Regions from separate parts of the Methylophilus glucosoxydans genome, predicted to be linked through region 3. Evidence: predicted binding sites of a transcription regulator. Region 3 holds the regulator's gene; each other region holds the start of a gene.
What was found. The regulator sigma-54, encoded in region 3, starts transcription at its own class of promoters, with help from an activator protein. The targets are predictions, from matches to a motif close to TGGCACNNTTCCTGCT.
Positions count from the first base shown of each region.

Region 1 (6,971 bases), on a different contig from region 3:
GGTGCGCCGTGCACTGCGTGATGCAGGCTTGCAAACAAACGACATTCAGGGTGTGGTGCTGGTCGGTGGCGCCACCCGCATGCCGCAACTGCGGCAAGCCGTGGCCGATTTTTTCAAACAGCCACCGCTCACCAACCTCGACCCCGACCAGGTGGTGGCGCTAGGTGCCGCCATGCAAGCCAATGCGCTGGCAGGCAACCGCTCAGACCAGGAATGGCTGCTGCTGGATGTCATCCCGCTGTCGCTGGGCATGGAAACCATGGGCGGCCTCAGCGAAAAAATCATCCCGCGCAACGCCACCCTGCCCACGGCACGCGCGCAGGATTTCACCACCTTTAAAGACGGCCAGACCGCCATGAGCTTTCATGTGGTTCAGGGCGAACGCGAACTGGTGGCCGAATGCCGCTCGCTGGCCCGCTTCGAACTGCGCGGCATCCCGCCCATGGTAGCCGGCGCCGCCCGTATCCGCGTCACCTTCCAGGTCGATGCCGACGGCCTGCTCTCGGTCTCTGCCATAGAGCAAACCAGCGGCGTCGCTGCGCAAATCAGCATCAAGCCCTCCTACGGCCTGAGCGAAGACGAGATCACCCGCCTGCTGCGTGCGGGTGTCGATCACGCCGAACACGACAAGCGCATGCGCGCCTTGCGCGAAGCCCAGGTGGAAGCCAGACGCTTGCTGGACGCCACCGAAACCGCCATGGCCGAAGACGGCCACAACCTGCTCAGCAAAGCAGAATGGGACCATATCTGGCAACATATTTACGCGCTGGCGGAAACCCTGATCATGGGTGACAGCAACAAAGTCGAAGACCTACGCCATGCCACCGAAGCCCTCAACAATGCCTCCGCCAGCTTTGCCGCACGCCGCATGGACCAAAGCATACAGCAGGCACTCACAGGCCAGCATCTGGAAAGCCTGACCGTATGACCCAACTCACCATCCTCCCCCACCCCGAACTCTGCCCGCAAGGTATGCAGATTGAAGCCAAACCAGGCAAAGTGTTGTGCGACACCCTGCTCAATGCAGGCATCGCACTTGAACATGCCTGCGACGGCGTGTGTGCCTGTAGCACCTGCCATGTGATCATCCAGCAGGGTAATGCCAGCCTGGCAGCTGCCAGTGATGAGGAAGAAGACCAGTTGGATAAAGCCTGGGGATTAACGCCGCAATCCAGACTGGCTTGCCAGGTGAAAATAGGCAGTGAAGCGTTGACGATTGCTTTGCCGAAATACAGTTTGAATCATGCCAGAGAGATGGATTGAGGACTTTTGCTGTTTAAGCTGGATGACGGTGTAAAAACGTTATTCTGCTGACTGTTTAATTGATTATCGTAGCTTTAGGGAGGCATGGATGCCCACGCGGATGATTGATTTTTGTTTGCAATGTTCTTTTTCGCCTCTAGGCGAGTCACTTTCTGGTGCTTGTCCCCCAGAAAGTAACCAAAGAGGACGACACCCAGCCATCACGGCCTTCGGCTCCCTTGCGTTGCTCAACAAAGTAAGCGGTCACGAAACTCGACCTGGCAGCTCACATAAAACGTGAGCTGCTGCGGGACTCAGACAGTCGCTCCCTTCTTCCTTACTTTGTTTCCGCTACTCAGCGCGATGGAATGGGATTTATCTCACCAAACTCGCATCGTTGAAGTTTGAACCGTTGAAAAACAGCAATTCCTTTATTCAATCCACGGACCGTTGCGCCAATCTGGTTTTCGGGGTCCCCATCTGCCGCGCCGAGTAGCGCAGGCAAAATAAGATCAAGCGAGCGGCTGTCCGAATCCCGCGGTGGACTGCGATTTGTGCAGGCCGCTAGGATGAGTTCTGCGAGCGCTTATTTTGACGAGCAACGCAGGAAACAAGCGGAAGCTGGGGTGCACTTTCTTTTGGTTACTTTATCTTTGTGCAAGCAAAGAAAAGTAACTCGCTGAGAGGCGAAAAAGAACATCACAAACAACAAACAATCCTCCGCGTGGGCATCCATGCCCACCCTACAACATGCCATCTATCACCACACCGATTGTCGCATTTGTCTGCTTTCCGACATTCAATAACTTAAAATAATGTTCTTTAAATTCATACAGTTAAAACACATAAACAGCGTGGCACATTCCTTGCAATAACCACAACAAGAACTCCAAAGGTGTCTTGTCATGGCAAGTTTGAACGAAAAAATTCAGGACGTGTTTAATGAACCCGGCTGCGATAAAAATCAGGCCAAGGATGAAAAAGCACGCAAGAAAGGTTGTACCAAGCAATTGACGCCTGGTGCTGCCGCCGGTGGCTGCGCGTTTGATGGTGCCAAGATCGCCTTGCAGCCGATTACCGATGTCGCGCATCTGGTACATGGGCCGATTGCCTGTGAGGGGAATTCCTGGGATAACCGTGGCGCCAAGTCCTCTGATTCCAGTCTCTATAGAACTGGCTTTACCACCGACATGAACGAACTGGATGTGATTTATGGTGGTGAAAAACGGTTGTTCAAGGCGATTAAAGAAATCATCACCAAATATGACCCGCCTGCGGTGTTTGTTTACCAGACCTGCGTGCCTGCACTGACCGGCGATGACATTGAGGCTGTGTGCAAGAAAGCCAGCGAAAAGTTTGGCAAGCCGGTGATCCCAGTCAATTCACCTGGCTTTGCCGGACCAAAAAACCTGGGCAACAAGCTGGCGGGTGAGGCCTTGCTAGCGCATGTGATCGGCACGCAGGAGCCTGATTACACCACGCCGTACGACATTAATATTATTGGCGAATATAACCTGGCCGGGGAGTTATGGCAGGTCAAACCACTGCTGGATGAGTTGGGTATCCGCGTGCTGGCTTGTATCTCTGGCGATGCAAAATATCACGAGGTTGCGCAATCACACCGCGCCAAGGCGGCAATGATGGTGTGTTCCAAGGCCATGATTAATGTGGCGCGCAAGATGGAAGAGCGTTATGGCATTCCGTTTTTTGAAGGTTCGTTTTACGGCATTGGCGACATGAGCGACAGCTTGCGCCAGATTGCCCGCCTGCTGATACAGCAAGGGGCGGATGCCGAGTTGATGACGCGTACCGAAGCGCTTATTGCACGCGAGGAAGCCCGCGCCTGGGCGGCGATTGCAGATTACAAATTACGCCTGAGTGGCAAGCGTGTGTTGCTGATTACCGGCGGGGTCAAATCCTGGTCTGTGGTGTCAGCCTTACAGGAAGCAGGCATGGAGGTGGTGGGCACCAGCGTCAAAAAATCCACCGAGGAAGACAAGGAAAAGATCAAGGAAATCATGGGCGAGGATGCCCACATGATAGACGACATGCGGCCACGCGATATGTATGCCATGCTCAAGGAAGCAAAGGCCGACATCATGCTCTCGGGTGGGCGCAGCCAGTTTGTGGCGCTCAAGGCCAAAATGCCGTGGCTGGATATTAACCAGGAACGTCACCATGCGTATGCGGGCTATGTGGGCATGGTGGAACTGGTCAAAAACATCACGCAATCGCTGTATCACCCGGTGTGGCAACAGGTGCGGCAACCAGCGCCGTGGGAAACGGCGGTCAGCAGCGATGAGCCGCCACTGACCAGCGGCGACATCGCGGCCTGAAGGGAACAAGACCATGGCACAAGTACTCAACCCCGGTAAAGCCTGTAGCGTCAACCCGCTCAAGATGAGCGCACCGATAGGCGCGGCGCTGGCCTTTATGGGCTTGCAGCACTGCCTGCCTACCCTGCATGGTTCGCAGGGCTGTACTTCATTCGGGCTGGTATTGTTTGTGCGGCATTTCCGCGAAATGATCCCCATGCAAACCACGGCCATGAGCGAGGTCACCACCATCCTTGGTGGCATGGACAATATCGAGCAGACCATCGTCAATATCTGGAAACGCAACCAGCCCTCCATCCTCGGCATCGCCTCTACGGGGCTGACCGAAACCAAGGGCGATGATGTGGATGCCTATCTCAAGCTGATTGCGCAAAAACACCCCGAGCTGGCTGACATGCATATCCTGTATGTATCGACGCCTGACTACGTGGGCGCGTTTCAGGATGGCTGGAGCAAGGCGGTGCTGAAAATAGTGCAGCACTTTGCCCAACCTGTGAGCGTGCGCCATGCGCGCCGCGTCAATGTGCTGGCTGGCAGCCATTTAACACCGGGCGACTTGCAGGAAATTCGCGACATTGTCGAACTGTTCGGGCTGGAGGCGGTGATAGTGCCCGATATTTCTGGCTCGCTGGATGGCCATATCCCGGACGACTTTACACCGACTACCTTGGGCGGCACCACGCTGGAGCAGTTACAGACCTTGGGCACGGCACGCTATACGCTCGCTATCGGCGAGCAGATGCGCCCGGCAGCGCAGGCGCTGGAAGCCCAATGTGGCGTCCCCTACCGTCTGTTTGAGCGGCTGACCGGACTGGCCGCCAGTGATGACTTTGTGCAATGCCTGTCCGAACTCACCGGCACCCCCGTGCCGATGAAACTGCGCCGCCAGCGCAGCCAGTGTCAGGACGCCATGCTGGATGCGCATTTTTATACTGGCGGCAAAACCGTCGCTATCGGTGCCGAACCCGACATGTTGTGGAGCTACGGCCAGTTTTTGCTAGAGATGGGCTGTGACTTGCGCGCGGTGACCACCACTCACTCGCCGTTATTGGCGCAACTGCCTATAGAACAGGTGCAAATCGGTGATCTGGAAGATCTGGAAGTGCTGGCACAAGACTGTGACCTGCTGCTCACCCACTCGCACGGCAGGCAACTGGCCGAGCGCCTGCATCTGCCTTTTATCCGTATCGGCATTCCGACTTTTGACCGTATCGGCGCCGCACACAAAATTAGCGTGGGCTACCGGGGCACGCGTGATCTGGCATTTGAACTGGCCAACACCTTTCTGGCACAGAGCCATGAACCAGCCCCTGATCACTGGTATCCCGCACCAGCAAGCGAGGCTGGTGCCGCCACTGGCTGCAACAGTTGTACGCCTGCTGGCAGTTGCCACAGCGCAAGCGACATGCATTTAGAAAGCACTGTGCATTTCAGTTAACCCCGCGTAAAGGAACCCCCACATGAAAGTCGCATTTGCCACACAGGATTTAAAACGGGTCGACGCCCACTTTGGCTGGGCCAAGCACCTGGCCATTTATGAGCTGACGCCGGAAAACTGGACGTTTTTACACTCGGTGCCGTTTGATGGCGACTTAAAAGAAGACGGCAACGAAGACAAGCTGGCACCCAAGCTGGAAGTCATCAAGGACTGTGCGCTGCTGTATGTGGCGGCCATCGGTGGCTCCGCCGCTGCCCGTGTGGTGGCGCACAAGATACACCCGGTCAAGGTCACCGCTGATGAACCGATAGACGAAATTTTAGGCAAATTGCAGGATGTGCTCAAAGGCACCCCACCCCCCTGGTTACGCAAAGCCCTGCTTAAAGACCAGGCCACAACGGTCGATTTTGATGAGGAAGAAGAAACGGTATAGGTTTTAAAGGCTATTTACCACAGAGACGCCGAGAACACAGAGCAGCAAGTGCATTCAGCAAACTAAGAATTTCTCTGTGACCTCTGTGCGCTCTGTGGCTAATTAAAGCTTTTAAATTCATTTTGAGCCACCAAGGACACGGAGTGCTCAGAGAAAACCGAAGGCGTTTGAGTGTTAATGCGGTAAGCAATATTTATTTATAGGAGAAAAACATGACAGCAGTCGCTGAAGCGCCAGTAGCGAGTGATCCCTGGACCTCGCCATTTGTGATCGAACTGATTAAGCAATGGCGGGCGCAAGACACCCATGGCGCATGGGAAGGCAAGGATAATGCGACCTTGCTGGCGCCTTATATCATTAGTAAGGAGCAGCGCCGCGAGATGCCAATTATCGGCGACCCCGACCCGGAAACCTTGTGGCGGCTAGAATTGTTTTATAACGCGGTGGGCCTGGCGGTGGAGCGGGAAACCGGCGTCATGGTCTCGCCCATGATGAAAATGCATCACGAGGGCTTTGGCAAAATGCTGCTGACTGCAGGCCGCCTGGTGGTGGTGAACAAGCATCTGCGTGATGTGCACCGCTTTGGTTTTGAAACCATGGACAAGCTGGCCGCCGAAGGCCAGAAACTGGTACAGGCCGCAGTGGACATGATACAAAAGTTTCCCGAAGTGGTGAATTACGGTTAGGAGTGCGCCATGAGTGACATAGAAACAAGTGACGTAGACACCATCAAGGCCGAGGTAAAAAAACTCAATGCCCAGGCCACCCAGCTCAAAATGGACTTGCATGACTTGTCCGAAGACTTGCCGACCGGCTGGGAAAAAATTCCGGAAGTGGCCGAGAAAACCTTCAAGGCTTATCAACAATTGACTGACGCCCGTAAAAGGCTGACCGCAGCGGGTGGCTAGGAGCAAACCATGGCTTTCAGTGTGACTTTACCCAGCGGCGTGGAGTGGACGCCGCAATTTGCCGACCACATTGCCGAGGAAAAATGCATAGGCTGTGGCCGCTGCTTTCGTGTCTGTGGCCGTGATGTGCTGGAGCTGGTTGGCATTACTGAAGACGGTGACCGCATCGCCATGACGCTGGGCGACGATGAGGATGATGAGTATGAAAAGAAAGTCATGACCATCGCCCATCCGGAAAACTGCGTGGGCTGCGAGGCCTGCGCCAAAATTTGTCCGAAAAAGTGCTATACCCACGCCCCGGCCTGAGGGGAACCCGTATGCAACAGAGCCTCTCCCCGCCCAGTGCTGTTGTAGCAAGTTCCCTAGCCTCATCTGGCCATGGCTGGGACGAGTTTGAGGATTTGATTGCATTATTGATGGCACATGCGCTGGATCAACACGTGAACACCTATGCACTGGCAAGATTGATTGCAGGCACCTGCTGCAGCGGCGCCAACCATTTGTGGCAAGACCTCAAACTGTCGAGCCGCGCCGAACTGTCGCAACTGATGCGCGACTATTTCCCGGCGCTGGTGGCCAAAAACAGCAGCGACATGAAGTGGAAAAAGTTTTTT
Region 1 covers NZ_JBHTJW010000003.1:137,530-144,500, reverse strand. Annotated here, with positions in the region: gene hscA (Fe-S protein assembly chaperone HscA) at 1-928, shown strand, start outside; gene fdx (ISC system 2Fe-2S type ferredoxin) at 925-1,263, shown strand; gene nifE (nitrogenase iron-molybdenum cofactor biosynthesis protein NifE) at 2,148-3,578, shown strand; gene nifN (nitrogenase iron-molybdenum cofactor biosynthesis protein NifN) at 3,592-5,016, shown strand; gene nifX (nitrogen fixation protein NifX) at 5,039-5,449, shown strand; gene ACFQ1T_RS12435 (NifX-associated nitrogen fixation protein) at 5,662-6,135, shown strand; gene ACFQ1T_RS12430 (CCE_0567 family metalloprotein) at 6,145-6,357, shown strand; gene fdxB (ferredoxin III, nif-specific) at 6,367-6,663, shown strand; gene ACFQ1T_RS12420 (nitrogen fixation protein NifQ) at 6,675-6,971, shown strand, end outside.
Region 1: a site for sigma-54 is predicted at 2,098-2,113, ahead of nifE (nitrogenase iron-molybdenum cofactor biosynthesis protein NifE). Genes of this name have one in related genera too.

Region 2 (6,971 bases), on a different contig from region 3:
GAGTTGACCCCATCGGCCAGTATCACCGCATCGGCATAAATCTCACCGCCCTGACGGTCCGTGCGTACACCGATGACACGCTGGCCATCCAGCAGCAGTTCGGTCACCGTGGTTTCGCATATGACCAGCGCCCCGGCCTTTTGCACGCGCTCGGAAAACCACTTGTCAAACTGCGAACGTATCATGGTGTAGCGGTTATATGGCGGCTTGTTAAAGCTGTCCGAGCGGTAGTGCGAACCCATGTAGGAGTCGTCATCCAGCACCCACATGCGCTGTTCGATGATATGCCGCTCCAGTGGCGCATCGTCCCTGAAGTCAGGAATCAGTTTTTCCAATGCATCCGAATACAAAATCGCACCTTGTACGTTTTTCGAGCCTGAGCTTTCACCACGTTCCAATTGCAATACGCTGAGTCCGGCCTGTGCCAGACGCAAGGCGGCGGCATTGCCAGATGGGCCCGCGCCCACAATGATCACATCAAATTTTTCACTCATGCTTAGCCTGCCTTTCTTGCGGTTGCCAGGTGTGCCTTAAATGCCTCGGTCAGCGCTGGTAATATGGTCATGGCATTGCCGACAATGCCATAGTGAGCAAAGTCAAAAATCGGCGCATTGGGGTCGTTGTTGATGGCGATAATCACATCCGAGGCATCCATGCCGACCCTGTGCTGGATGGCACCGGAAATGCCCACCGCGATATAGAGTTTTGAGCGCACGGTTTTTCCAGATTGCCCGACCTGACGGTCCAGTTCCACCCAACCGGCCTGCACCACGGGGCGCGTAGCCCCGACTTCGGCACCCAGCACTTGCGCCAGTTCCCAGATCAGTTTGAAGTTTTCCGGCTTTTTCATGCCGCGACCACCGGCGACGATAATGTCGGCAAATGGCAGTTGCGGTTTGTCTTGCATCTCGTCCGGGATAAACTCCAGCACTTTGGTAATGATGCTGTCTTCTATCATGCTCAAGGTGTCTTCAATGATGCGGCCATTGCGCGTCGCGTCGCGCTCTGGCATCGCCATCACACGTGGCCGCACCGTGGCCATTTGCGGCCGATAATTCAGGGTCTGAATGGTACACAGCAAGGAGCCACCAAAGGTTGGGCGACTCGCCAGCAGGCTGCGCACGTCGAGGTCGATATTGAGCTCGGTACAGTCAGCAGTGAGGCCGGTTTTGAGCGTGGTGGCGACACTGCCTGCCAAATCGCGGCCCAATGTGGTTGCACCAAGGAACAAGATTTCAGGCTGGTATTTGTTGACCAGATCGGTCAGCCCTTTGGTATAAGGCTCGTTACGATAATCTTGCAGCAGCGGGTCTTCAATCAGGTAGCACAGGTCTGCGCCATGGTAAAAGGCCTCCTGGCAAAAACTGCGGGTGGTCTCTCCGGGAGGACCCATCACCACGCCTGCCAATTCCACACCCAGCATATCGGCCAGTTTGCGGCCTTCGCCCAATAATTCCAGCGAAACGGGATGTATGGCGCCGCGCTCATGTTCAATAAACACCCAGACGCCTTTATACGCTTTCAGACGCTCATCAAGCTCAAATTTCTTCTTGCCTGCCGGTGCCGGTTTTTTGGTTTCTTCACTCATATGGATTCCTTTACTTCATGCTCCCTGGATCTGTTCAAGCCGACCGCTTCAGCAGCTCTTTCTCGATGTTGGGAAACTTGGTAAACATTTTGGCGAGCAAGGTCACGCTCAGGTCTTTGGGCTCGTTGCTTTCGCATTGAATGATCTCGGCCTTGGTCGCGCGTGGTGTCGGTGCAAACACTTTGGAAACCACGGTAGGCGAGCCTTTCAGGCCGGTTTTGGTCGGGTCTTCAATCCCGGCGGCGTCTTTGTTCCAGATTTTGACCGGATAACGGGCAGCACGGAACATATTGGCCATGGTGGCAAAACGCATTTCGTTATTGCCTTCGAGCACGGTAATCAGGCTGGGGATTTTGGTTTTGAGCACCTGCACGCCGCCCTCAGAACGGCGCTCGACCACGATTTCCTGCTTGTCAGTATCCAGCGAACGGATTTTTGAAACATAGGTGAGCAACTGCATCTCCAGCCGTTTTGCGACGCCGGGGCCGACTTGCGCAGTATCGCCATCAATGGTCTGCTTGCCGGTAAACACCAAATCAACAGTAATATCTTTGCTGATCTGCTGGATGGCCGCAGCCAGCGCATAGCTGGTGGCCAAGGTGTCAGACCCGGCAAAAATACGGTCGGTCACCAGCACGGCATCGTCTGCGCCATAAGAAATCGCCTTGCGCAAGGCCGCCTCGGCCATCGGTGGCCCCATGGTGAGCACGGTCACGCGCGCACCATATTCATCTTTCAGGCGCAACGCTTCTTCCAGCGCGAACAAATCATACGGGTTCACAATGGTCGGCACCCCCTGACGCATAATGGTGTTGGTCACCGGGTGCACCCGAATTTGTGCACTGTCTGGCACCTGCTTGATACAAACCACAATATGCATATCGAATCCTTCCTTTTGCCTGACTTTACCTGGATGACAGACCAGAAACACCCGGCCCTTTATTTCAGTATTGCAACAACCATGCCATGCTAAAAAAATTATTTTTATATATAAAAATCAGTCAGTTATAAGCAAAACTCACATTAAAATTATTTGTCGCAAACCCGACAAATCAGGCACGTTGTGAAGGCAATGTTTGTTTCAGACTGTTGAGATTAAAAGTCTTGCTGCCATCGGCTTCCTGAAACACCTTGAACACTTTTTCAGTAGCGGCGTTGGAGCGCACGAAGTCGTCATAAGCCGCATGCAACAAGCGCTGATAGGCATTGCGCTGCTCGTTCTCGGGCAAGGTCTGGCTCACAGGGTCACGCACCAGATATTGCTGAAAGCGTTTGAGGATATGCAGGCGATTGACATGTACCACCTGCGGGTCATAGGCGACACCGAGAAACGCGAAAAACTCTTCGGCAGCAGAAAAAGATTGCATCTGTGATAACAAGGCACTCATCAGGGTTCTCCAAACATAAAAAGGAAATGCAGGCTCAGGAATCGAAACGTTTGCGTGCACGCGCCTCGGCGACGCTGTGCTGTATCAAGGCTTCGGAAGCGGCTTGCTGGTTGTCACGCATCGCCGCCAGGGTATGCTCCAGTTGATCAATACGGTCTAGCAAAGCTGTGACCGCTTTGCCCACCGGGTCCGGCATCAGATGGTGGTCGAGGTCTATGCCCTGCTGTGGCTGGCGTCTGGCGTTGTCAGGCAGCACCACGCGACCGGGGATACCGACCACCGTCATCCTGGCCGGAATATCATGGATGACCACCGAGTTGGCGCCTACCCTGGCCCGTGCGCCCACCACCACCGGCCCAAGAATTTTGGCACCTGCGCCGACCATGACACCATCGCACAGGGTAGGATGCCGCTTGCCCGGATTCCACGACACACCGCCCAGCGTCACGCCGTGATACAGGGTGACATCGTTGCCGACCACCGCGGTTTCGCCGATAACAACACCACAGCCATGGTCGATAAAAAAGCGGCGGCCGATGCTGGCACCAGGGTGGATATCAATCTGTGTCAGCATGCGCGTGACATAACTCAGCCAGCGCGCAGCAAACCGCCAGCCATGCCGCCACAAGCCATGCGAGATACGGTGCAGCAAGGTAGCGTGCAAGCCGGGATAGGTCAGCAACACTTCCAGCCGGTTGCGTGCAGCCGGATCACGCTCAAACACGCAGGCGAGGTCTTCGCGCAACAGGGCTAGCAAGCCAGACTGCACTGGCGAATTTACATGCATGACAGTCTCCCCGGTGTGGTCTGGCCTTCGAGATAAAACAGTTTGAGCTCATCACTGGCCGGGCTGCGCTTGGTGTTCACTGCAAACTGGCGTATGCGTTGCAGCAGCCATTCGGTTTCGTGATGTTGCACGCGTATACCCAGCTGCGCATAGACATGGCGCACACTGTGGCTACCGGAATGCTTGCCCAGCACCAGATGCCGTTCTCGCCCGACTGCAGCCGGGTCAAAGCCTTCGTAGGTGGCCGGGTCTTTGAGCAGGCCATCGACATGCATGCCGGACTCATGGGTAAACACCGCCGCACCGACGATGCTTTTATTGAGCGCCACGGCCCGGCCCGACGCCTGCGCCACCAGCTGCGAAATCTCTGGAAAGGCATGCATGTCCAGCCCCACATCCAGCCCGTGGATGCGCCACAAGGCGGTCACCACTTCTTCCAGCGGCGTATTGCCCGCCCGCTCACCCAGGCCATTGACCGTGGTGTTGACATGGCTGGCCCCGGCACGAATTGCCGCCAATGCATTGGCAGTGGCCAGGCCGAGGTCGTCATGCGCATGCATTTCGATGTCCAGCGGAGTGACCGCACGCAAAGCCGCAATGCGCTCATACGTGGTAAACGGATCAAGGACGCCCAGGGTATCGGCATAACGAAAGCGGCAAGCGCCCGCCGTCTCGGCCACCGCCACCACCTGCTGCAAAAACTGCGGGTCGGCGCGGGAAGCATCTTCACCGCCCACTGACACCTGCAAGCCCTCTTGACACGCCTGCGAGACCACCTGCGCCACCTGCTGCAACACCCACGCCCGGTCACGCCGCAATTTGCGCTCAATATGCAAATCCGACACCGGCAAGGACAAATTCACATGACGCACCCCGGTGCGCAAACATGCCAGCAAATCGCCCTCGGTCATACGCCCCCAAACCATTAGCCTGGTCGGCAATTGCAACGCCGCAATTGCGCGTATATCGGCAATTTCCGCCTCGCCCATGGCCGGGATGCCCACCTCCAGCTCTGGCACCCCAATCTCCGCCAGCGCCAAAGCAATTCGCAATTTTTCCTCACGGCTAAACGCCACCCCCGCCGTCTGTTCCCCATCGCGCAAGGTGGTATCGTTGATGACTGGCTTGCTTTGTCGCATCGTGACATCTCCGCATGTATTACCCTAGAGATAGCACAGGCTGTGCCAAGCTATGTATAGCTTTTATATCCATTTAAAAACAATGAGTTAACAATATATTTACTGACTATTTTGATTGTAAGGTTTGCGACAAACGGATGGGTTATGTCGTGAATGTCTGGGTGCCAGTCCATCGACTGATGTGGAATCGGCATGTACACCGACGGTCAGTGCCTTCGCACAAAAAAAGCCTCCCTAGTGGGAGGCTTAAACACTCAACAATCGATCATTGCAAAGTGGGGGAAGAGACAGGACTACATGGCTACCGGGCCAGACATCGGACCGCCCTACCCGGTAGGTTTTCAATCACAGACTAGCGGATAATATCGAAGCTGTAATCGGTGGTAGCGATGCCATTGGTGCTGATGTCCATCTGGTCAAAAATCTTGTCCAGGATAGTGACCAGCACGTTGAGGGCACCTTGATAGCCCCACACCGGATAGCGGTGTTTATGGTGGCGATCAAAAATCGGGAAACCCAAACGGATCAGCGGGATACCGGTGTCGCGGTCCAGGTATTTACCGTAGGTGTTGCCGATCAGGAAATCGACAGGCTCGGTAAACAACAGGGAGCGCATGTGCCACAGATCTTTCTTCGGATAGACCTTGCAATTTTTGCCAAACGGGCTGGCGTCAAACAGAGCCTGTACCTTGGCGGCCCAGGCATCGTCACCATTGGTGGAGAGTACCGTGGTTGGCTCAGCACCCAGTTCCAGCAGAAAACCGGTCAGGCCAAGCATGAGGTCAGGGTCACCATACAGGGCAAATTTCTTGCCGTGGATATGGGCACTCGAGTCGGCAATGGCATCCACCAGACGGCCACGCTCTTTGGTCAGGCTGGCAGGAATAGGCTTACCTGACAGTTTGGAAATAGCCATCAGAAACTCATCCGTGCCTTTAACGCCGACCGGGTGATGCAGCTTGATCACCTCCTGGCCCTTACCCTGGATGTACTCGGCGGTTTTTTCGGCGCAGATGGACTGCATGACGATGGTGCCTTTGGCATGAATGGCGTTGGCAGTGTCTTCCAGTGTGGTGCCGCCATCATACATGCGGAACTCGCCATCGGTCGGCGTATCCCAGGCGTCGGACGGATCGCACAGCATGGTTGGGGTGATGCCAAACTCGTTGAACATGCGTTTCACTTCACGGTTGTTGCCGACCACGTAGCCGTCAAAGCCGCCGATAAAGTTAATGCTGTCATTAGGCTTGCGCTCTAAGGCTGGCACGGTGCCGGCTTTGCCATCCCAGAAGTAGTTGAGAATGCCTTTGAGCGCGTTATCGTAGCCGGTGATATGGCTGCCGACAAACGCTGGCGTGTGGGCAAACGGCACATCATAGTCGGCCGGGATGGAGCCTTTTTCGCGTGAGGTCTTGATAAAGGCGTTAAGGTCATCGCCGATCACCTCGGCCATGCAGGTGGTAGAAACCGCAATCATTTTTGGTTTGTACAAACTATACGAGTTGGCCAAACCATCAATCATGTTGTTCAAGCCACCAAACACGGCTGCATCTTCCGTCATGGAAGAGGACACGCAGGAAGTCGGCTCTTTAAAGTGACGGCTGAAGTGCGAGCGGTAGTATGCCACGCAGCCTTGTGAGCCGTGCACAAAGGGCAATGTCCCTTCAAAACCATTCGCAGCAAATACGGCCCCGAGTGGCTGGCATGCTTTTGCCGGGTTCACGGTCAACGCTTCGCGGGCAAAGTTTTTCTCTTTGTACTCTTGCGTTTTGGCGTATTCCACCTGCTTTTTCACCTCGTCGGCAGGCACGGCAAATTCAAAATTCTTTTTCTTGTTGGCGAACATTTCCGTATATTCGGGTTCGCGAAACAGTTCAAAATGGTCTAAAACCTTATCAGCATTCTGGCTCATGTTCAGTTCTCCTCTTAAGCCGCTTGTTGCCATGGCGCTTTGGTCAAGCCCCATACCGGGTTGTTAATCGCCATGTCCATGTCACGGGCAAAAATCGCAAAGCCGTCATAGCCGTGGTAAGGGCCGGAATAATCCCAGCTGTGCATTTGACGGAAAG
Region 2 covers NZ_JBHTJW010000003.1:121,256-128,226, reverse strand. Annotated here, with positions in the region: gene ACFQ1T_RS12345 (FAD-dependent oxidoreductase) at 1-494, opposite strand, end outside; gene ACFQ1T_RS12340 (electron transfer flavoprotein subunit alpha/FixB family protein) at 497-1,588, opposite strand; gene ACFQ1T_RS12335 (electron transfer flavoprotein subunit beta/FixA family protein) at 1,623-2,468, opposite strand; gene nifW (nitrogenase-stabilizing/protective protein NifW) at 2,641-2,976, opposite strand; gene cysE (serine O-acetyltransferase) at 3,011-3,763, opposite strand; gene nifV (homocitrate synthase) at 3,754-4,902, opposite strand; gene nifK (nitrogenase molybdenum-iron protein subunit beta) at 5,255-6,814, opposite strand; gene nifD (nitrogenase molybdenum-iron protein alpha chain) at 6,829-6,971, opposite strand, start outside.
Region 2: a site for sigma-54 is predicted at 4,935-4,950, ahead of nifV (homocitrate synthase). Genes of this name have one in related genera too.

Region 3 (6,971 bases):
CGTTTGCAAGCCCAGGGCCAGCACCACAAAACTGAACTCTCCCGCCTGACCAAGAATAATGCCGGTACGGACACCCACGCCCATCTCAAAGCCATACAACTTAGTTAAAAAGGCAATCAGGCCAATCTTGAACACCAGGAACAGGGCTAACAGGAAAACAATCAATACAATATGATTGATCAATACGGAAACGTCGAGCAGCATGCCGACGCTGATAAAAAACAGACCCAGCAAGATATCGCGGAAAGGCGCAATATCTGATTCGACCTGATAACGGTATTTGGTCTCAGAAATCAGCATCCCGGCGACAAAGGCCCCCAGCGCAAAGGACAAGCCGACATAGTTGGTGGCTGCCGCCATCAGCAGGGTCACCATCAGCACATTGAGCACAAACAACTCGCGTGAGCGCTGTTTGGCCACCAGCTCAAACCAGAAGTTAAGGATGTTTTTCCCGAACTTGAACAGTAAAAACAGCAGTACAGACGACTTGAACAGCGTCAGCCCCAGCACATCCAGCCAATTGTCGCTATGCGAGCCTAGCGTCTGGATCAATACCAGAATCGGAATCACGGCCAGATCCTGGAATAGCAGCACGCCGATACTGAGACGACCATGTCTGGAGTTAAGGTCTACACGCTCCATCAGAATTTTGGACACAATCGCAGTCGAGGACATGGTGATGGCCGCACCAATGATAAAAGCAGAAGTCAGGCTGAGCCCGGCCACTTTGCCCAGCACCAGACTGGCCAGCAAGGTCAGCACGACCTGTCCGCCCCCTAGCCCGAACAGCGTTTTTCGCATGGCATACAGTTTAGGCAGACTAAACTCGAGGCCGATGCTAAACATCAAAAACACGATACCAAACTCGGCCACCTGGCGACCAGACTCTTCATCCTCCAGCAAGCCCAGGGCGTGCGGGCCCAGCACGATGCCGATGACAAAATAGGCCAGCATGGCCGGCAAGCCGAGGATGCGGAACAAGCCCACGGCGAAGACCGAGCTGGTCAGCAGTAATAAAAGATGTATCAGGGAATCAAACATGCAAAGCTCTAACGCATTTATACCAAGCCGGTCAAACAGGGGTTTGATCGCCATCAGCCAGCGCTGAAGGGTCAAGGTCTATTATGAAACGCAATTGTTTCAGGATGATGCATCGTGCCACAAAACTTTGTTTTATGCAAAAAATGTGCCTGAGAATAAAAAAACCGTAAAAAAAGAGTGTTTTACTTTATTGTCAGGCAACTCGCTTGTTATACTAACCCGCCATGATGACAGCAAATTCCGGCATCCATCTTGTTAAAACACCCGATATCGTGTCGCGCGCACGAGGGGTGTTGTTGCACGAAGCCGATGAAATCAGGCATCTGGCAGACCGCATTGGCACCGCTTTTGAGGCTGCCGTCCATATGATTCTGGCCTGCAAGGGCCGGGTAGTGGTCACAGGCATGGGCAAATCCGGCCATATCGGCGGCAAAATTGCGGCCACCTTGGCCAGTACCGGCACACCGGCGTTTTTCATGCACCCGGCCGAGGCCAGCCACGGCGACTTGGGCATGATTACGTCAGAAGATGTGGTGATCGCGCTGTCCAACTCTGGCGAGAGTGATGAAATTATTAATATTTTGCCTGCGATCCGCCGCATCGGTGCTCGGGTGTTGAGCATCACGGGCAGCGAAGACTCCACCTTGTCACGTGAGTCGGAAGTGCATTTGAGTGCTGCCGTGAGCCATGAGGCTTGCCCACTCGGCTTGGCTCCCACAGCCAGCACGACAGCGGCCTTGGCCATTGGCGATGCTTTAGCACTCTGCGTGCTCGATTTGCGAGAGTTCACTGCCGAAGACTTCGCCCGTTCGCATCCCGGTGGCAGCTTGGGCAGACGGCTACTGGTGCGCATCAAGGATGTCATGCGTACCGGCGCGGCCGTGCCCCAAATTGATCAACACGCCTCCATTCAGGAAGCCATCACGCAAATTTCACTCAAGGGCATGGGCTTCACGGCTATTGTGGACCACGCGCAACGCCCAATAGGCATTTTTACCGATGGCGATTTGCGCCGCTTGTTTATGCAGGGCAAGAACAATCCACAGGCATCAATTGATACCGTGATGAACAAACAGCCGTATTTGCTGGAGACGAATCAGATGGCGGTTGAAGCAGTTAACATGATGGAGCAGCACAAAATAAATGGCTTTTTGGCAGTAGATGCCCAAGGGCAGTTGGTAGGGGCATTCAATATGCATGACTTATTGAAAGCCAAAGTCGTTTAGCTTAAACAGGCATTAGAATTCAGGCATGCTTAAACACCCCATTTTGTTGCCGATTGCGTTAATGCTGTTGCTGGCGCTGCTGACCTTCTGGATTAACCAGAATGTACAAGAGCAAGCACTCAAAATGAACATACTTAATCGCCAAGCGCCGGACTACATGTTGTACAACTTTGTGAGTACCCGCACGGATGCGTCCGGTAATACCAAATATGTGCTGGCGGCCGCAAAAATGCGCCACTTTCCTGCCAATGACTATACAGAATTGCAGCGGCCACGCTTTACCCAGTTTGGCCTGAACAAGCCTTACACGCAAATTTATGGTCAGCAAGGACGTGTTTCCGCCAATGGTAAACTGGTGGAGTTTAGCAAACAGGTCAAGGTGATCCGCCAAGCCTCCGCCACCAAGCCAGAAACACAAATGCAAACCGAGCGGCTTTGGCTGGAGCCGGATACCGAGGTGGCACACACAGACCAGCCGGTGGTCATCCGCCAAAAACCGGCGACAGTAATTACAGGCACGGGCATGCGTTTTGATAACCGGGCTGATACCATGCAATTGTTTAACCGGGTGCATGTGCATTATGAGCGTCCACCCGTCGCCAGCAATTTGGCAAGCCCGGCCCAGGCGTCAAACACAGAACGCCAATGACCGTTGATTATGGAGAAATGAGTTGAACACGCACAAGCCCTTATTTTTAGCGATCTGCATGAGCGTATGGGCGCTATTGTCCATGCCGCTGAGTGTGCTGGCCGAAGAATCCGACCGAGATCAACCGATAGAGCTTGAGGCGGATACCGTGACCGTGAACGATGCTAAAAAAATCAGTATCTACACGGGCAACGTGATTCTTAATCAGGGCACTTTGCAAATCAAGGCGGACAAAATGATCGTACGCGAGGATCAGGACGGCTTTCAACATAGCACCTGTACCGGCAACCCAACCACGTTCAAACAAAAACGTACCGGTAAAGACGAGTGGATGCAAGGCAGTGGTCAACGTATCGAATACAACGCCCGCATGGATAAAGTGCAACTGTATACCAATGCCTGGGTTAAACGTGGTGAAGACATCGTGACCGGGGACTACATCAGCTACGACGCCAACGCCGAGTATGCCGAGGTGATTGGCGGCACCAAAGCCAACCCGAACGGGACGGCTGGCAGCCGCGTCAAGGCCACCATACAGCCTAAAAATAAAACCACGCCGCCTGTCATTGACAACAAGCCAACCTCTCAACAGGGGTTACGGATGAATCGCTCCTTGCAACTCAAGGTCGAACCTGCCCCTGCCGAAAACACTGGTGAGCAAGGCAAAGAGTAAGCATAAAGATGGAAACCATGGCAGCAGATCAGAACCATTTGCAGGTCAACCGCCTGAAAAAAACCTATCAGGGCCGTACCGTCGTCAAAAACACGACGCTTGAGTTACGCAGTGGCGAAGTGATCGGCTTGCTGGGTCCCAACGGGGCAGGCAAAACCACCAGCTTTTACATGATTGTCGGGTTGGTTGCGCTGGATGAAGGCAACATTACGCTGAATGGCGCCGACGTGAGCCGCGCGCCCATGCATGAGCGCGCGCGCATGGGCCTGGCTTATCTGCCCCAAGAAGCATCCATTTTCCGCAAGCTCAGCGTAACCGACAACATACTCGCCATTCTTGAAACCCGTCCCTATACGGAAGAGCAGCGTGAGGCGAGGCTTGAGTCCTTGCTGGATCAATTGCATATCCAGCACATCCGCAACAGTCAGGCCGTCAGCTTGTCTGGCGGCGAACGTCGACGCGTTGAAATTGCGCGCTGCCTGGCCACTGACCCTAAATTTATTTTGCTGGATGAACCGTTCGCCGGGATTGATCCGATTGCGGTGATCGAAATCCAGAAAATCATCCGCTACCTGAGCAGTCAGAATATTGGTATTTTAATCACCGACCACAATGTGCGCGAAACGCTGGATATCTGTGACCGCGCTTATATTGTCAATGAAGGCGCTGTGTTTGCAGCAGGCACGCCCGATGAAATCATTCAGAATGAAGGTGTGCGTGAAGTGTATCTGGGCAAGAATTTTAGGCTGTAATCCGTCATGAAACAGAACCTGCAATTACGTATTTCGCAAAATCTGGCGCTGACGCCGCAGCTGCAGCAATCGATCCGTTTGCTGCAACTTTCCACGCTGGAACTGAACCAGGAACTGGAAACCATCCTGCAGGAAAACCCGTTACTGGAAATGTCAGACGGTGAAGAAGGCGAGTTTGAAGATAACACACCGCCTCCCCCCACTGTAGAAGCTGAGCCGACAGATGCCAGCTCGTTTGACATGGCAACGCAGCAAGAGATCACCGCACCGGCAGAAAGTCTGCGTGAAGACTTGCACGATGAGCTGGGCGGGAGCGAGAGCGACCTGCCCAATTTAAACGAGGAATTCACGCCGCCAGAGTTTGAAGATGATTATGAAGAGTTTGGCAGCACCAGCAACTGGGACGAAGCCGGACGCAATCATCAGGAAGACGAAGACAGTGACTTTTCCAGACAGGAAACCACCAGCATCAGTTTGCGCGAGCATCTGATTGATCAGATACAACTGGCACATTTATCGCAACGTGACATGAGCCTGGTCAAACTGCTACTGGATAGCATCACTGATGATGGCTATCTGGAGCAAGATCTGCAGGAGATTGTGGAGCACTTGCCACTCGAACTTGAGGTCGAGCTGCTGGAACTGGAAACCGCCCTCAAGCTGATCCAGAATCTGGACCCTGTAGGCGTAGGTGCGCGCGATTTACGCGAGTGCCTGCTCTTGCAACTGACGCGTTTGCCGCAAGAAACGCCACACTTGCAAACCGCCATTGCCATTGCCAAAGACCACCTGGCGCTGCTTGCCAACAAAGACTTTGTCAAACTGCGCAAGGTGCTTGGTTGCGATGAAGCGGTACTCAAGGCGGCGCAGCACCTGATCCGCCAGCAAAACCCCAGACCCGGCAGCGAGTTTTCCAGCTTTAGTCACGATCACTTTATCCAGCACGATGTGGTGGTTAAAAAAATCAAGGGCATTTGGGTCGCCTCTTTAAATGATGGCGTGATCCCCAAACTGCGCATCAACCAGATGTATGCGGACATCCTCAAGCGCAACCGCGAGAGTTCAGGCCAATACCTGCAAAGCCAGATGCAGGAAGCCAAGTGGATGATTAAAAATATCCAGCAGCGCTTCTCGACCATTTTGCGCGTGTCACAAGCCATTGTAGATCGCCAGCGCAACTTCTTTGAACATGGTGAAATTGCCATGCGGCCACTGGTGCTTCGTGAAATCGCCGAAGAACTCGACTTGCATGAAAGCACAGTTTCCCGCGTCACCACACATAAGTATATGCTCACACCGCGTGGCGTCTATGAACTCAAATACTTCTTTGGCAGCTCGGTGGCCACAGATGCAGGCGGCTCCTGCTCTGCCACCGCTATCCGCGCCTTGATCAAGCAAATGGTGGCCGAAGAAAACCCGAAAAAGCCTTTGTCGGACAACCAGATCACCGACACACTGGCACAACAAGGTATCGTCGTTGCCCGCCGTACCATAGCCAAATATCGCGAGTCCCTGAATATTCCGCCCGCGAACTTGCGCAAAACGCTCTAAACAAAAAAGGCCGCAGATGCGGCCTTTTTTGTTTCTCAGCTCAAATCACCTGATTGTGATCTTGGCAAATTTACGTTTACCCACCTGTGCGATCACTGTCACACCTTTAGTCAAAGGCAGATTCTTATCATCCACCTTGACGCTGTCGAGCTTGACGCCGCCTTGCTGCACTGCGCGCATGGCTTCACTGGTGCTTTCAACCAAGCCCGCCTGTTTTAACAATTGGCTAATGCCGATGCTCTCGCCTTCAATGGTCACTTCAACTTCGGGCACGTCATCCGGGATGCCGCCTTTGGCACGGGTCTGGAAGTCCTGCAAGGCTTTTTCAGCCGCGGCTTGACCATGGAAACGCGCCACAATTTCTTGGGCAAAGCCGACCTTGATATTGCGGGGATTTTCACCGCTGGCGACTTGCGCCTTCCATTCGGCAATGGTTTCCAGCGTCGCAAAAGACAGCAAATCAATATAGCGCCACATCAGTTCATCTGAAATCGACATGATCTTGGCAAAAATAGTCTCTGGCACCTCGCTAATGCCAATGTAGTTACCGAGTGATTTAGACATTTTATTGACGCCATCTAACCCTTCCAGCAGCGGCATCATCAGCACACATTGCTGCGACTGGCCGGCCTGCTTTTGCAACTCACGCCCCATGAGCAGGTTAAACTTCTGGTCGGTACCACCGAGCTCAAGATCCGCTTGCAGGGCGACCGAATCATATCCTTGCAGTAACGGGTACAGAAACTCGTGAATCGCAATCGGTTGATTACCCTTGAAGCGTTTGGAAAAGTCATCGCGCTCCAGCATGCGGGCCACGGTATGGCTGGCAGCCAGTTTAATCATCCCCGCCGCGCCAAGTTCACTTAACCAGTTGGAGTTAAAGACAATCTCGGTTTTGGCAGGATCAAGAATCTTGAAGACTTGTGCGGCATAGGTATCGGCGTTGGCCTTGACCTGCTCCACGGTTAAGGGTGGACGGGTGGCGCTTTTGCCAGTCGGGTCACCAATCATGCCGGTAAAGTCACCGATCAGGAATAAAATCTGATGGCCCAGATCCTGCAACTGGCGCAATTTATTAA
Region 3 covers NZ_JBHTJW010000001.1:86,174-93,144, reverse strand. Annotated here, with positions in the region: gene ACFQ1T_RS00430 (cation:proton antiporter) at 1-1,041, opposite strand, end outside; gene ACFQ1T_RS00425 (KpsF/GutQ family sugar-phosphate isomerase) at 1,266-2,267, shown strand; gene lptC (LPS export ABC transporter periplasmic protein LptC) at 2,293-2,916, shown strand; gene lptA (lipopolysaccharide transport periplasmic protein LptA) at 2,975-3,589, shown strand; gene lptB (LPS export ABC transporter ATP-binding protein) at 3,598-4,341, shown strand; gene ACFQ1T_RS00405 (RNA polymerase factor sigma-54) at 4,348-5,892, shown strand; gene tyrS (tyrosine--tRNA ligase) at 5,938-6,971, opposite strand, start outside.